2 linked regions of the Roseateles amylovorans genome follow. The protein of the gene in region 2 interacts with the protein of the main gene of each other region in a pairwise test. Links are inferred from orthologs where the notes say so. Each region holds a gene or a part of one and is shown on either strand. Other genes may lie near its edges.

Evidence for each region.
Region 1: the proteins of N4261_RS18930 (region 2) and N4261_RS10405 interact in binary tests that used the Escherichia coli proteins (3 or more experiments, as listed by UniProt). The link is inferred for Roseateles amylovorans from one-to-one orthologs.

The regions. Positions count from the first base shown.
Region 1 is NZ_CP104562.2:2,440,622-2,448,241, forward strand. What follows is about bases 2,127-5,125. They hold N4261_RS10405 (ABC-F family ATP-binding cassette domain-containing protein), read right to left. Parts: upstream 4,627-5,125; coding sequence 2,626-4,626; downstream 2,127-2,625. Other genes in these bases: N4261_RS10400 (MarR family winged helix-turn-helix transcriptional regulator), read right to left, coding at 2,127-2,446; prmB (50S ribosomal protein L3 N(5)-glutamine methyltransferase), read right to left, coding at 4,623-5,125. In the rest of the region: transcriptional repressor LexA, read right to left, coding at 1-258; N4261_RS10390 (asparaginase), read left to right, coding at 455-1,393; N4261_RS10395 (organic hydroperoxide resistance protein), read right to left, coding at 1,434-1,868; more of N4261_RS10400, read right to left, coding at 1,934-2,126; more of prmB, read right to left, coding at 5,126-5,492; dapE (succinyl-diaminopimelate desuccinylase), read right to left, coding at 5,489-6,760; N4261_RS10420 (PilT/PilU family type 4a pilus ATPase), read right to left, coding at 6,791-7,620. UniProt on the Escherichia coli protein: Genetic data indicate it may be involved in ribosome assembly or function.
Region 2 is NZ_CP104562.2:4,565,847-4,573,864, forward strand. The notes cover bases 2,564-5,960. They hold N4261_RS18930 (2-oxoglutarate dehydrogenase E1 component), read right to left. Parts: upstream 5,617-5,960; coding sequence 2,764-5,616; downstream 2,564-2,763. Other genes in these bases: odhB (2-oxoglutarate dehydrogenase complex dihydrolipoyllysine-residue succinyltransferase), read right to left, coding at 2,564-2,655. In the rest of the region: lpdA (dihydrolipoyl dehydrogenase), read right to left, coding at 1-1,232; more of odhB, read right to left, coding at 1,390-2,563; N4261_RS18935 (isopenicillin N synthase family dioxygenase), read left to right, coding at 6,118-6,960; N4261_RS18940 (hypothetical protein), read left to right, coding at 7,057-7,497; N4261_RS18945 (ABC transporter substrate-binding protein), read left to right, coding at 7,823-8,018. UniProt on the Escherichia coli protein: E1 component of the 2-oxoglutarate dehydrogenase (OGDH) complex which catalyzes the decarboxylation of 2-oxoglutarate, the first step in the conversion of 2-oxoglutarate to succinyl-CoA and CO(2).

The DNA.
Region 1 (7,620 bases), 2.1 Mb from region 2 along the record:
GCGGTGCTCGCGGGCTTGATTCACTTCGCGTAGCGTCGGTGTGGGCAAGCGGATACCGCGTGCGGTGCCGCCCAGCAATTCGATCACGCCTTTTCGCGCCAGCGCTTGCAGGTGTTCCTCTGCGGCATTGGCGGAGCGAAAACCCAGCTCGGTCGCGATTTCCGCGCGAGTGGGTGGCGAGCCGGTGCGCTCGATGCTGCGCCGGACCAGGTCGAAAATCTGTTGTTGGCGGGCGGTGAGTTTCGGGGGTGTATCCACGTGCGCAGCCTTTGGTGGTCAGGGGTCATGGATGGAAATGCCTTTGCTCTGTCACCTGTGCCGCAGCGCTGGTCAAAGCAGTGATGCATCTGCATGAGGCAGGGACATCAGGTGGCAGTAGGCAAGGCAGCCGGAAGTTCGCTGATGGCCTGAGTATCCATCCAGTGATCTGTATTTTTATCCAGGAGACGCTGAATTGCAAAGCGCCGCGCAAAAGATTGTGATCATCGGGACCGGGGGCACCATCGCTGGTGCCTCGGGGAGTTCGACGGACAACGTCGGCTACAAGGCCGGCCAGCTCTCGGTGCAGTCGTTGGTGGCTGCCATTCCGGCGCTGGCCGATCAGCCTCTCGAGGCCGAGCAATTGGCTCAGCTCGACAGCAAGGACATGGATCACGCGACCTGGGCCCGGCTGGCGCGCAGTGTCGAGCGGCATCTGGCGCGCAGCGACGTGCGAGGGGTGGTCATCACCCACGGCACCGACACCCTGGAGGAGACCGCCTACCTGCTGCAGCGGGTGCTGGCACCCGGCAAGCCGGTGGTGCTGACAGCGGCGATGCGGCCGGCCACGGCTATTCAGGCCGACGGCCCACAGAACCTGCTCGATGCGGTCGCGGTGGCCAGGACGGATGGGGTTCGAGGCGTGGTGGCGGTGGTCGCCGGCCAGGTGTGGTCAGGCTTGGAGCTGCGCAAGACGCACACCTATCGCCTGGATGCGTTTGGCGCCGGGCCCGACGCAGGACCGCTGGCCGTGGTGGAGGAGGGCGCGCTGCGCCAGTTTCGCGATTGGCCGGCCGGGACCGCACTGGGCACCGCGCTGCTGCCGGATGAAGGCAAGGACTGGCCCTGGGTCGAAGTCCTGGGCAGTCATGCAGGCATCGATGCGCGTGCGTTGACCGCTTGGCACCGCGCCGGTCTGCAAGGCCTGGTGCTGGCCTGCACAGGCAACGGCACCTGGCACCAGTCCTTGGACGCGCCGTTGCAGGCGCTGCGCGAGGCGGGTGTGCCGGTCTGGCGAACCACGCGATGTGCGCAGGGCCGCATCGTCGGCGCGCCCCATGAAAAAGGGGCCGCCCTGTCACCCTGGGCGGCCCGCATTGAGCTGATGCTCACGCTGCTTCAAGCGCAAGGCTGAGCAGCGCGAAGCCGGGGCAGTCCCGGCTTCTTCAAGGTCCTCAGACCACCGTCAGCGTGACGTCGATGTTGCCGCGGGTGGCGTTCGAGTACGGGCAGACTTCATGCGCGGTCGCGACCAGCTTTTCCAGCTCGGCGCGGTCCATGCCCGGAACGGAGATCTTCATCGCCACGGCGATGCCGAATGCGCCGGCCTTGTTGGCGTGCGGGCCGATGGCGACATCGCTGGTGATCGACACTTCCGCCGGCAGCTTGATCTGCTGACGAGCCGACACCGCCTTCATCGCGCCGATGAAGCAGGCCGAGTAGCCGGCGGCGAACAGCTGTTCCGGATTGGTGCCGGCACCGCCGGCGCCACCGAGTTCCTTCGGCGTCGACAGGTCGACCTTCAGGGCACCGTCAGACGATTGGGCGGTGCCGGCGCGGCCGCCGGTGGCAGTGGCGGTGGCGGTGTAGAGGGCTTTCTCGATGGCCATGTGGCGCTCCTTGTGGGTGATGGATAAACGGATGCGTTGCGATGAACGCGTGAACGATCCGGACCTCAGTCCGGGGCGGGTGAGCGTTCCAGATGCGTGAGCAGCTGGCCGCGTAAGTCATGCAATTGCCGGGTCAGCGTCTGCAATTGGTCAGGGCTGCAGGCGCTGGCGCACGCCAGTTCTTCGGGAATGCCGACCGCCTTTGCCCGCAGGACACGGCCGGCCTCGGTGAGATGGATCTCCACGCGTCGCTCATCCTTGCTGTCCCGACGCCGGGCGATCAAGGCGATGCTTTCCAAGCGCTTGAGCAGCGGGGTCAGGGTGCCGGAATCCAGGTTCAGGCGTTGCCCCAGTTCCGAGACGCCCACACCGTCCGATTCCCACAGCACCAGCATCACCAGATATTGCGGATAGGTCAGGCCCAGCGGCCCCAGCAGCGGCTTGTAGAGCTTGGTCATCGCCAGCGAGGTGGCATAGAGCGCGAAGCACAGTTGCTGATCCAGCAGCAGCCAATCCGTCGACTCGACGGGCGCTGAGGCGCGGTCCGCGGCGGTGAGGGTGGGGCTGTTGTTTGGCATGGGTGTAAATGTAGCGCGCAATTGAATTGCACACAACTGAAATGGTCTTTCGGGCCCGGGTGCGTCCGTCTTCTGCCAATCTTCACTCATCCGTGTGACAAAGAAAAAGCCCCGCACTCTTGCGAGCCGGGGCTTTCCTTTGATGCCGATGAGTCGCGGGACCGCTGCCCGCAGGCCGTTCAGCTGGCGGCTTGCATCGCGTCGATCTGCTCACTCAGTTCGAGCCAGCGCAGTTCGGCGGTCTCGATCTCATCGGCGATCGCCTTCAGGCGCTTGCCGGCGTCGACGATCTGCGACGGCGAGGCACTGCCGCTGGCGAGTTGCGCTTCCAGCCGCGCGCGTTCGTCGGCCCAGGCCTTCATCTTGGCGTCGATCTGGTCCATCTCCTTGCGCAGCGGACGGGTCTGCTCCGCCAGACGTTGACGGGCCTGGCCGCTGAGCTTGCGGTCTTCGCGCTTGGCCGGCGCGGCGGCGGGCGTCGGCGCGGCCACCGGTGCCGCCACCGGGGCCGGGGCGGCGACCGGCAGGCCGGCATCCCGGCGCGCCTGTTGCTTGGCCTGTTCCTTCGCCAGCTTGGCGGCTTCCTTGGATTGGTCCAGCAACCAGCGCTGGTAATCGTCCAGATCGCCATCAAACGGCGCGACCTTGCCGCCCGCCACCAGCCAGAACTCGTCGCACACCTCGCGCAGCAGGGCACGATCGTGGCTGACCAGCATGACCGTGCCTTCGAACTCGTTCAGCGCCATCGAGAGCGCTTCGCGGGTCTGCAGGTCCAGATGGTTGGTCGGTTCATCCAGCAGCAGCAGGTTGGGGCGCTGCCAGACCAGCATGGCCAGCACCAGGCGGGCCTTTTCGCCACCGGACAAGCTGCCCACTTCCTGGTTGACCATGTCGCCGACGAAGCGGAACTGGCCCAGGAAGTCGCGCAGCTCCTGCTCGCGCGCGCCGGGGCTGACTTCCTTGGCCAGCCGGATCATGTGCATCAGCGGGCCTTCGTCGGGCCGCAGCACATCCATTTCCTGCTGCGCGAAGTAGCCGATCGACAGGCCCTTGCCTTCGGTGATCGTGCCGCCCATGGCCCGCTGCATGCGCGCCACGGTTTTCACCAGCGTCGACTTGCCCTGGCCATTGGCGCCCAGGATGCCGAACCGCTGGCCGGCCAGCACCGAACGATCGATGCCGCGCACGATGATCTTCTCGCCCTCGTCGGTGTCGTAGCCGACCGAGACCTCGTCGAACATCAGCATCGGGTTGGGCAGGTTCAGCGGCTCACGGAATTCGAAGCTGAAATCCGAGGCAGCCAGTACCGGCGCCAGCTTTTCCATCCGTTCCAGCGCCTTGACCCGGCTCTGTGCCTGCTTGGCCTTGCTGGCCTTGGCCTTGAAGCGGTCGATGAACTTCTGCAGATGGGCGACCTTGTCCTGCTGCTTGGCGTAGGCGGCCTGCTGCTGCTCCATGCGCTCGGCGCGCATCATCTCGAAGGTGGTGTAGTTGCCGCCGTAGCGGGTGAGCTTGGCGTCATCCAGGTGCAGCGTGACCTTGGTGATCGCATCCAGGAATTCGCGGTCATGGCTGATGATCAGCAGCGTGCCGTCATAGCGTTGCAGCCAGGCCTCCAGCCAGACCAGCGCATCCAGGTCCAAGTGGTTGGTCGGCTCGTCCAGCAGCATCAGGTCGGCGGGACACATCAGCGCCCGCGCCAGTTGCAGGCGCATGCGCCATCCGCCGGAGAAGCTGTTCACCGGCGCATCCACCTGCGCGCCCTTGAATCCCAGGCCCATCAGCAGCGCCTGCGCACGGGCGCGGGCGTCGAAGACGCCGGCATCCATCAGCATCGCATGCGCCTCGGCGATGGCATGGCCGTCGCCGGACGCATCCGCTTCTTCCAGGGCCCGGGTCGCGGCCATGAGCCGGACATCGCCTTCCAGCACGAAGTCGGTCGCCGGCATCTCGGTTTCCGGCATGTGCTGAGCCACTTCGCCCACCGCCCACTGGCGGGGAATGTCGACCTCGCCCTTGTCGCTTTGCAGCCGATCGGTCAGCAAGGCGAAGAGGCTGGACTTCCCCGCCCCGTTGCGCCCCACCAGACCGATCTTCTCGCCCGGCTGCAGCGTGACGCTGGCATCGTTGAGGACGATCTTGGTGCCGCGGCGCAGCGTCACATCGCGCAAGGTGATCATGCGAGCCCCTTCAGCGCGTCGCGCGTCAGCAGCAGCACTTGATCATCGCCCGCGGAGGTCTCCAACCAGGCCGCCTCCAGTTGCGGGAAGGCCGCTTCGAAGAATGCGCGTTCATTGCCGATTTCCAGCACCAATACCCCTTGTTCAGTCAGTTGTGCCGGCGCCTGGGCCAGCAATGCGCGGACGAAGTCCATGCCGTCCTCGCCGCCGGCCAGCGCGAGCTCGGGCTCGGCGCGGTACTCGGCGGGCAGGGCGGCCATCGACGCGCTGTTCACATACGGCGGATTGCACAAGATCAGGTCATAAGGACCTTGTGCGGGCGCCAGACCGTCGCCTTGCAGCAGCCGGATCCGGTCGCCGAGTTGATGGCGATCCACATTGATGCGGGCCACCGCCAGGGCGTCCTCGCTCAGATCGATCGCATCCACCGACACCTCGGGCCAGGCCATCGCCGCCAGCACGGCCAGGCTGCCGTTGCCGGTGCACAGGTCCAGCACCCGGGTCGTCTGGTCGGACAACCATGCGTCGATGGTGGCATCGGCCATCAGTTCGGCGATGAAGCTGCGCGGCACGATGGCGCGCTCGTCCACATAAAAGGGCACGCCCTGCAGCCAGGCTTCGCGGGTCAGGTAGGCGGCGGGCTGACGGCTGTCGATGCGTTGCGTCACCAGCGCCTGTACCTCGGCGCAGCGGGCGTCGTCGATGACGTCCGTCTCGTGCGCGTCGAGCGCATCCAGCGGCACGCCCAGCTTCCACATCACCAGCCAGGCCGACTCGTCGAAGGCGTTGGTCGTGCCATGCCCAAATGAAACGCCCGCCTCATGGAGGCGGGCGGCCTGGGCCTCGATCAATTCCAGCAGCGTCACAGCAGCAGATTCTCCAGAGTCCGTCGGTAGATGCGCGTCAGCGGCGCGATCTGATCGAGCGGCACGTATTCGTCGATTTTGTGGATGCTCGCATTCAGCGGGCCGAATTCCACCACTTGGGGGCAGATCTTGGCAATGAAACGCCCGTCCGAGGTGCCGCCGGTGGTCGACAGCTCGGTCTGCACGCCCGTCTCTTCGGCAATCGCGGCGCTGAGGGCCGCGGACAGCTCGCCCACCGGCGTCAGGAAGGGCTCACCGGAGAGGGTCCAATCCAGCGCATAGTCCAGCCCGTGTGCGTCCAGCAGCGCGTGGACGCGTTGGCGCAATTGGTCGGGCGTCGATTCGGTGGAGAAGCGGAAGTTGAAGTCCACCGTCATCTCACCCGGAATCACGTTGCCGGCGCCGGTGCCGGCCTGCACGTTGGAGATCTGGAAGGTGGTCGGCGGGAAGTAGGCATTGCCGGCGTCCCACACCATGGTGGCGAGTTCGGCCAATGCCGGTGCGGCCTGGTGCACCGGATTGCGCGCCAGATGCGGATAGGCCACATGGCCTTGCACCCCGATGACCCGCAGCCGTCCGGACAACGAGCCCCGACGGCCGTTCTTGACCGTATCGCCCAGCCGTTCCACCGAGGTGGGTTCGCCGACGATGCAGTAATCCAGCCGCTCGCCCCGCTGACGCAGCCGTTCGACACACACGACAGTGCCATCGCGGGCCGGGCCTTCCTCATCACTGGTCAGCAGGAAGGCCACCTGGCCTGCATGCGACGGATGGGCGGCCACGAAGTCTTCCACCGCCACCACCATGGCGGCGAGCGAGGTCTTCATATCCGCAGCGCCGCGGCCGTAGAGACGGCCGTCGCGAACGGTCGGCACGAAGGGATCACTCGCCCAGCGGGCGAGGTCCCCGGTGGGCACGACATCGGTGTGACCGGCAAAGACCAGGCAGCGGGCGGCCGACGATTGACCGCGCCGAATCGCCCACAGGTTGTGCACCCGGGCGCTCTCCGGGCCGCTGTCCATGCGCTCGAGCACGAAGCCCAGGGCCGCCAGACGGTCGCCGATCAGCGTCAGGCAACCCGCGTCATCCGGCGTCACCGAGGCACGGGAGATCAGTTGCTCCAGCAGCGAGAGCGTGCGGTCCTCGACATCGTCCCCGGCCTGGCCCCGCAAGCGCGAGATCGAAGCGATCGGCGTACTGAGGGCGGCGGACGGCGACCGCGAGGTCGATGGCGTCGACGAGATCGGCGAAGGAGGCGGGGCGGACATCGTCATGCGAGGGGGGCGGGCCGGTGGCGATCAGCCGGGTTGCACATCCAGGGTGATGGAGGTGAAGCTGGCTTCGTCGGCGGCCGGTTCTTCCTTCTTGGATTGCTGCGGCTTGCCGCCGGTCATGTCGTTCTGCAGACGCCAGAGCAGGTTGGTCGGCGAATCGGCGAAGGCCAGGCCTTCCTCGCGGGTGATCGTGCCGTCGTTGATCAGGTTGGCGAAGTGTTCCTCGAAGCTCTGAGAGCCTTCGGCAATGGACTTCTCCATCGCTTCCTTCACGCCGGCGAAATCACCTTGCTCGATCAGCTCGGCGATCAGCTTGGTGTTGAGCAGGATTTCGATGGCCGGCACGCGGCCGCCGGAAGCGGAACGCACCAGGCGCTGGGACACCACCGCTTTGAGGCCGGCGCCCAGGTCGTTCAGCATCGCTGGACGGGATTCCGGCGTGTAGAACGACATGATCCGGTTCAGCGCGTGATAGCTGTTGTTGCCGTGCAGCGTGGCCAGCACCAGGTGGCCGGACAGCGCGTAGGAGATCGCGGCCGTCATGGTTTCGCGGTCACGGATTTCGCCGATCAGGATGCAGTCGGGGGCCTGACGCAGCGCGTTCTTCAGTGCGATCTGCAGCGAGGCGGTGTCGCGACCGACTTCGCGCTGGTTGACCAGCGAGCGCTTGTTGGCGAACAGGTACTCGACCGGATCTTCGATGGTCAGGATGTGGCCGGTCATCGTCTGGTTGCGGTGTTCCAGCATCGAGGCGAGCGTGGTGCTCTTACCGGTACCGGTGGCGCCCACCATCAGGATCAGGCCGCGTTTCTCGGTCACCAGCTTGCCCAGGATGGATGGCAGCGAGAGGCTGT
Region 2 (8,018 bases):
TCGGCCAGGAACTTGACGAAGCCGGTGGTGTCACCCAGGGCGCGGGCACGGCCATTGGCCAGGAACGGGAACTGGCCCGCCTTATAGGCCACGCCATCCGCCTTCAACTGCTGCTCGGTGCGACCGACCCAGGCAATCTCCGGGCTGGTGTAGATCACCCAGGGGATGGTGTTGAAGTTGACATGTCCATGCTGGCCGGCAATGCGCTCGGCCACGGCCACGCCTTCTTCTTCCGCCTTGTGGGCCAGCATCGGGCCGCGCACCACATCACCGATCGCCCAGACGTTCGGCAGGTTGGTCTTGCAGTCGCCGTCCACGACGATCGCGCCGCGCTCGTCCAGCTTCAGACCGACCGCTTCCGGATTCAGGCCGATGGTGTTGGCGACACGGCCGATCGAGATGATCAGCTTGTCGACCGCCAGCGTCTGCTCGGCCCCCTTGGCATCGGTGTACTTCACCGACACGCCGTCCTTGCCGTTCTCGACCGCCGAGATCTTCACACCCAGCTCGATGTTCAGGCCCTGCTTCTTGAAGACCTTGGCGGCTTCCTTGGCGACGGATTCATCCGCGGCGCCCAGGAATGCCGGCAGCGCTTCCAGGATGGTGACTTCCGCACCCAGGCGACGCCACACCGAGCCCATTTCCAGGCCGATCACGCCGGAGCCGATCACGCCCAGCTTCTTCGGCACGGCGGGAATGCGCAGGGCACCGTCGTTGGACAGGATGTTGACCTCGTCGAACGGTGCGCCCGGCAGCTGGCGGGCGTTGGAGCCGGTGGCGATGATCACGTGCTTGGCCTGCAGCGTTTCGGCAGCAGCGCCGGTCACAGCGATCTCATAGCCACCATCCTTGGCCGCCGCGAACGCGCCGCGACCGTGGAAGAAGGTGACCTTGTTCTTCTTGAACAGGTAAAGGATGCCGTCGTTGTTCTGCTTCACGACCGCGTCCTTGCGACCGATCATCTTGGCGATGTCGATCTTCAGGTCGTTCATCGAGATGCCATGGTCGGCGAAGCCGTGACCCGCGTGCTCGAAGTGCTCGCTGGATTGCAGCAGGGCCTTGGACGGGATGCAGCCGACGTTGGTGCAGGTGCCGCCGGGCGCGGGGCCGCCCTTGTCGTTCTTCCACTCGTCGATGCAGGCGGTGTTGAAACCCAGCTGCGCTGCGCGGATGGCGGCGATGTAGCCACCAGGACCGCCGCCGATGACGACGACGTCGAATTGCTTGCTCATGAATTTGATTCCTTGTTCGCAGACCCCGAAGTGCCGGGGCGTCGCGAGCGACCGCCTCAACAGGCGCGGCGGTCACCCCTTCCAGGCGCGGACAGTCCGCGCGGGGAATGAGTGGCCTCCGCGGCCACGACGCGAGGCGGTCGCGCCGTGGACATGCTCAGATGTCGAACAGCAGACGGGCCGGATCTTCCAGCGCATCCTTCATCGCCACCAGGCCCAGCACGGCTTCACGGCCGTCGATGATGCGGTGGTCGTAGGACATGGCCAGGTAGTTGATCGGACGGATCACGATCTGGCCGTTCTCCACCACCGCGCGGTCCTTGGTGGCGTGCACGCCCAGGATCGCGGATTGCGGCGGGTTGATGATGGGCGTGGACAGCATCGAGCCGAAGGTGCCGCCGTTGGAGATCGAGAAGGTGCCGCCGGTCATCTCTTCGATGCCCAGCTTGCCTTCCTGCGCCTTCTTGCCGAACTCGGCGATCTTCTTCTCGATGTCGGCGAAGCTCATCTGGTCCGCATTGCGCAGGATGGGCACCACCAGGCCGCGCGGCGAGCCGACGGCAATACCGATGTCGAAATAGCCGTGGTAGACGATGTCGTTGCCGTCCACCGACGCATTCAGCACCGGGTACTTCTTCAGCGCATGCACCGCCGCCTTGACGAAGAAGCTCATGAAGCCCAGCTTGGTACCGTGCTCCTTGGTGAAGCTGTCCTGGAACTTCTTGCGCAGGTCCATCACCGGCGCCATGTTCACTTCATTGAAGGTGGTCAGGATGGCGTTGGTCGACTGCGATTGCAGCAGGCGCTCGGCGATGCGGGCGCGCAGGCGGCTCATCGGCACGCGCTGTTCCGGGCGATCGCCCAGGTTGGCGGCGGTCGGCGCGGCCACGGCGGGCAGCGGCTTGGCGGCCGGGGCGGTGGGCGCGGCGACCGGTGCGGTCACGACGGCCGGCTTGGCGCCGCCTTCGATCGCACCCAGCACATCACCCTTGGTGACACGACCATCCTTGCCGGTGCCGGACACGGTGCCGGCGGCCAGGTTGTTGTCGGCCATCAGCTTGGCAGCGGCCGGCATGGCGACGCCCGCCTTGCTGGTGCTGTCCGACGACGCGGCAGCGGCAGCCGGCGCGGCAGCAGCCGGTGCGGGTGCGGCGGCGACCGGGGCGGCGGCGCCGGCCTTGGCTTCGCTGTCAATCTTGGCGATGACCTGGTCGGAGGTCACGGTGCCGCCGTTGGCCACGGTCAGCTCGGTGATCACGCCGGCGGACGGTGCCGGCACTTCCAGCACGACCTTGTCGGTCTCGATCTCGATCAGGATTTCATCGATCGCCACGGCGTCGCCGGGCTGCTTCTTCCAGGTCAGCAGGGTGGCTTCCGCGACCGACTCCGACAGTTGGGGAACTTTGACTTCAACGATTGCCATGATGTTTTTCTCTCGGTTTTCAGTAAACCGGAGCCTTGCGCCTGACCGCACCGGACGGGATCACCGTCCGGCGCGGTTGTCATTGCGGCGCCTGGCGTCCGCAATAACTCACTTCGTCAGCACGAAGCCCTTCAGCTTGCCGAAGGCCTGATCCAGCAGCGCCTTGAGCTGCTCCTGGTGCAGGTGGGCATAACCGACGGCCGGCGATGCGGAAGCCGGACGGCCTGCATAACCCAGCTTCTGACCGTCCACCATGTTTTCGTGGATGTAGTGCTGCACGAAGAACCAGGCGCCCTGGTTCTGCGGCTCGTCCTGGCACCAGACGATCTCGGTCGCGTTCGGGTACTTCTTGACCTCGGCGGCGAAGGCCTTGTGCGGGAACGGATACAGCTGCTCGACGCGGATGATGGCCACGTCCTTCTTGTCGCCACGGGCCTTCACCAGGTCGTAGTACACCTTGCCCGAGCAGGCCACGATGCGCTTGACCTTGGCGTTGTCGAAATCGGTGCCCAGTTCCGGGATCACGGTACGGAACTCGCCCTTGGTGAATTCGCTCACCGGCGAGGTCGCATCCTTGGCACGCAGCAGCGACTTCGGGGTCATGATGACCAGCGGCTTGCGGAACATGCGCAGCATCTGACGACGCAGCAGGTGGAAGATCTGCGAAGCCGTGGTCGGCTGCACGATCTGCATGTTGTTGTCCGCAGCCAGCTGCATGAAGCGCTCCAGGCGAGCCGAGCTGTGCTCGGGGCCCTGGCCTTCATAGCCGTGCGGCAGCATCAGGGTCAGGCCGTTGGCACGGCCCCACTTCACTTCACCCGAGGCGATGAACTGGTCGATCACCACTTGGGCGCCGTTGGCGAAGTCGCCGAACTGGGCTTCCCAGATGGTCAGCGTGTTGGGTTCGGCGGCGGCATAGCCGTACTCGAAGCCCAGCACCGCTTCTTCCGACAGGATCGAGTCGATCACCACGAACGGCGCCTGACCTTCGGCCACGTTCTGCAGCGGAATGTAGATGCCTTCGTCGAAGCGCTCGCGGTTCTGGTCGTGCAGCACCGCATGGCGGTGGGTGAAGGTGCCACGGCCGCAGTCTTCACCGGACAGGCGGATCGGATAACCCGACGCCACCAGCGAGGCGAAGGCCATGTGCTCGCCCATGCCCCAGTCCACATTGATCTCGCCGCGACCCATGGCGGCGCGGTCGGCGATCACCTTCTCGACCAGCGAGTGGGCCTTGAAGCCCACCGGCAGCGTGGTGATCTTTTCCGAGATGCGCTTCCACTCGGCGCTCGGCAGCGCGGTGTCGCAGCTGTCGGTCCACTTCTTGCCCAGGAACGGGCTCCAGTCGGTGGCGTACTTGCTCTTGTAGTTGGTCAGCACCGGATCGACGGTGTGACGGCCTTCGTCCATCGCGGCGCGGAAGGCCTTGACCATGCCGTCCGGACCTTCGGCGTCCAGCACGCCCTGGGCCACCAGCTTCTCGCCGTACAGCTTGCGGGTGCCGGGATGCTGGGCGATGGTCTTGTACATCAGCGGCTGGGTGAGCGCGGGGGTGTCCTGCTCGTTGTGGCCCAGCTTGCGGAAGCAGACGATGTCGACCACGACATCCTTCTTGAACTGCTGGCGGTATTCCAGCGCCAGCTGGGTGCACAGCACCACGGCTTCCGGATCGTCGCCATTCACGTGCAGCACCGGCGCCTCGATCATCTTGACGACGTCGGAGCAGTACAGCGTCGAGCGGGTGTCGCGCGGGTCGCTGGTGGTGAAGCCGATCTGGTTGTTGATGACGATGTGGACCGTGCCGCCGGTGTAGTAACCGCGGGTCTGGGCCAGTGCCAGGGTTTCCATCACGACGCCCTGGCCGGCGAAGGCCGCATCACCGTGCACCAGCACCGGCAGGACCTGGTCGCCGGACTTGTCGCCGCGACGGTCCATCCGTGCCTTGACCGAGCCTTCGACGACCGGGTTGACGATTTCCAGGTGGGACGGGTTGAACGCCAGGCTCAGGTGAACCGGGCCGCCAGGGCTGGTCACATCGCTGGAGAAACCCTGGTGGTACTTGACGTCACCGGCGGGCAGGTCCTCGGGGGCCTTGTGCTCGAACTCGGCGAACAGGTCCTTGGGCATCTTGCCCAGGGTGTTGACCAGCACGTTCAGACGGCCGCGGTGGGCCATGCCGATCACGATTTCCTGCACGCCCTTGGCACCGGCGCTCTGCACCAGCTCGTCCATCGAGGCGATGAAGCTTTCGCCGCCTTCCAGCGAGAACCGCTTCTGGCCGACGTACTTCGTGTGCAGATAGCGTTCCAGGCCTTCGGCCGCGGTCAGGCGGTCGAGAATGTGCTTCTTCTTCTCGGCCGAGTAGGCGGCCTTGCTGCGGATCGCCTCCAGGCGCTCCTGCCACCAGCGCTTCTCGGTGGGCTCGGTGATGTGCATGAACTCTGCACCGACGGAGCCGCAATAGGTTTCACGCAGGGCCTGCACGATCTCGCGCAGGGTCATGCGCTCGGCCTTGGTGAAGTAGGTGTTGGTCGCGCTGAAGCTGATGTCCATGTCGGCCTCGGTCAGACCGTAGGACGAGGGCTCCAGCTCGGGAATCTTGGGGCGCTCGGTGCGCTTGAGCGGGTCCAGGTCGGCCCAGCGGGAGCCGAGTGAACGGTAGGCCGCGATCAGCGACTGCACATGGACCTGCTTGCCCGCGACTTCCAGTTCCGCGCTGGACACCTTGGTGTTCAGGGCATTGGCCTTGGCGCGCTGGGCGAAGGACTCGATGACCGGCGCATGCGGAACATCCCGCTTGTCGCTGCCGTCCACTGCAGGCACGTGCTGCAGGGCATCGAAATAGGCACGCCAGTTGTCTGGCACGGCGCCCGGGTTGTCGAGGTACTGTTCGTACATTTCCTCGACGTAAGGGGCATTGCCCCCGAACAGGTAGGAGTTCGACCTGTATTGCTGCATCATCTTCGCTCACCTCTTGCCCCGGCTTCCAGGGCTATCGGCTGGTTAGTAAACCTTCCGCGACACGGCTTGACCGGTTGGCGGATTGCGACCCGCCTTGTCTGTTGCCAGAAAAGGGGACGGGAAGGACCTCTAGTCACAGCGCGGGACTGTAGCACCTTGCCTGATCCAGCGCTGTGGCGCGGGCGTCCACTTTTCGACGGAAAGTCTAGGTCACCACACCGGTGCGTGCGCGCCCGCCGTCTACGCAGTACCCACGATGTGTGAGAGAGGCAAAGTCGGTCAGGCACAGCCACAACGTGCGCTGCGGGGCGGGCGCCGACACCCCATCCACCGCCCGCATCGGCAACCGCACGAGACACGGTGTTACCGCCGTTTCCTTTGCGTGTGGCGTGCCGCAGTCGGTCCCAAACGTTTGCGATCCGTGGGGGCATGGCCTAGACTTCGCGGCGCGGTTCCGCCCCGCGATTGAATGGCGGACCGCGGGGACACAGGAGATCCCACATGCAAGTTCGAGTTGTCGACTACCGCGCCGCCGATGCGGCCGAGCAATTCACCCGTTCCCTGCACGAGACCGGTTTCGGCGTGCTGGTGAACCATCCCCTCCCGCAGAGCCTGGTCGAGAAGATCTACGCCGACTGGCTGGCCTTCTTCAACGGCGACGAGAAGCAGGCCTTCGCGTTCTCCAAGGAGACGCAGGACGGCTACTTCTCCACCGAGATCTCGGAAACCGCCAAGGGCCATACCCAGAAGGACATCAAGGAATACTTCCACATCTATCCGTGGGGCCGTATTCCTGCGTCGTTGAAGGACGATGCGATGCAGTACTACCGCATCGCCAACGACCTGGCGGCGGAGCTGCTGTCCTGGGTGGAGCAGCACACCCCGGCGGAGATCGCGAAGAACTACCGCGAGCCGCTCTCGCAGATGATCAAGGACAGCAAACAGACCCTGCTGCGGGTGCTGCGCTATCCGCCGCTCACCGGGCAGGAGCCCGCTGGCTCGCTGCGCGCCGCTGCCCACGGCGACATCAACCTGCTGACCATCCTCCCCGCGGCGAACGAACCCGGCCTGCAGGTCCTGGACAAGGACGGCGCCTGGGTCGACGTGCCCGGCGATTTCGGCATGCTGATCATCAACATCGGCGACATGCTGCAGGAAGCCTCGCAGGGCTACTACCCGTCGACCCAGCACCGCGTGGTCAATCCGACCGGTGACGGCGCCACCAAGAGCCGCGTCTCGCTGCCGCTGTTCCTGCATCCCCGCAATGACGTGGTGCTGTCCGACCGCTACACCGCGCACGAGTATCTGGAAGAGCGCCTGCGCGAGCTGGGCGTCAAGACCTGACCCGGCCAGCGACCCGCATCGGTGCCAGCGCTGGCGCCTGAAGACCGCGGCAGGATCCCCGCAAGCCCCACGGGCCATGCACCGCTACAGTGGTGCATGGCCCGTGTCGTTTCCACCGTGATCTGGCTGCAGCCGGACGCACCGCCCAAGCCCGCGCCGGGTGCCCCGTGCAACGGCTGCGGCTTGTGCTGCCTGGCAGAACCGTGCCCGGTGGGGGTGATCGTCAGCGGCCGTCGCACCGGCGCCTGTCGGGCGCTGCAGTGGTCGGCCGAGGCACGACAGTACCGCTGCGGCATGCTGGTGCATCCCGCACGCTATCTGGGCTGGCCACGCGCCCGCCCGGACGCGTGGCTCAATCGCCTCGTCCGGCGCTGGGCGCGGCGCATGATCGCCGCCGGCGTCGGCTGCGATGCGGACCTGGAGGCGATCGCCGCGCTTGCGCCCTCTCCGGCCGCCCCTCACGACCGCGACACCCCACCGCCGTCGATGACGAGCACGGGAACGGGAACGGGAACGGGAACGGGAACGGAACCGTGAACCGGAAAGGGATCTGCGTCCCCGTTAGCCTGTTACCCCGGTACCCCGTTACCCGGTAAACCCGCCACTCGGGACACGCGCCTCCGGACAACCGCTAGTCTGAAATCACGGCGCGTCCCCTAGCATGGCCCGTCGCTTGCATCGTCAAGGGACGCGCGGCCTCACCCACGCCCGGTCCATCCCAACCCAAGGGCGCGAACCGAGCGGCTGCGCTTCCCCAATGCCCCCAGGAGTCATGCCCATGGTCAGCCTTTTCCGCCGTCCCTGCAGTTCCGGATCCACTCGATCACCACGACCGCCATCGGACCGCAGCACGCCCCGCCCGATGCCTCGCGCACCGCGCCCGTGGCTGGGCGTTGCCCTGGCCACGGCGCTGGCCCTCGGCGCGGCGGGCGGCGCCTCGGCGGCGGCGTTGCGCTGGGCGGCGCAGAACGACGTCCTCACGCTGGATCCCCACTCGCAGGATCACACCACCACCAGCGCCATCCTGCAGCATGCCTACGAGGGCCTGACCCGCTACA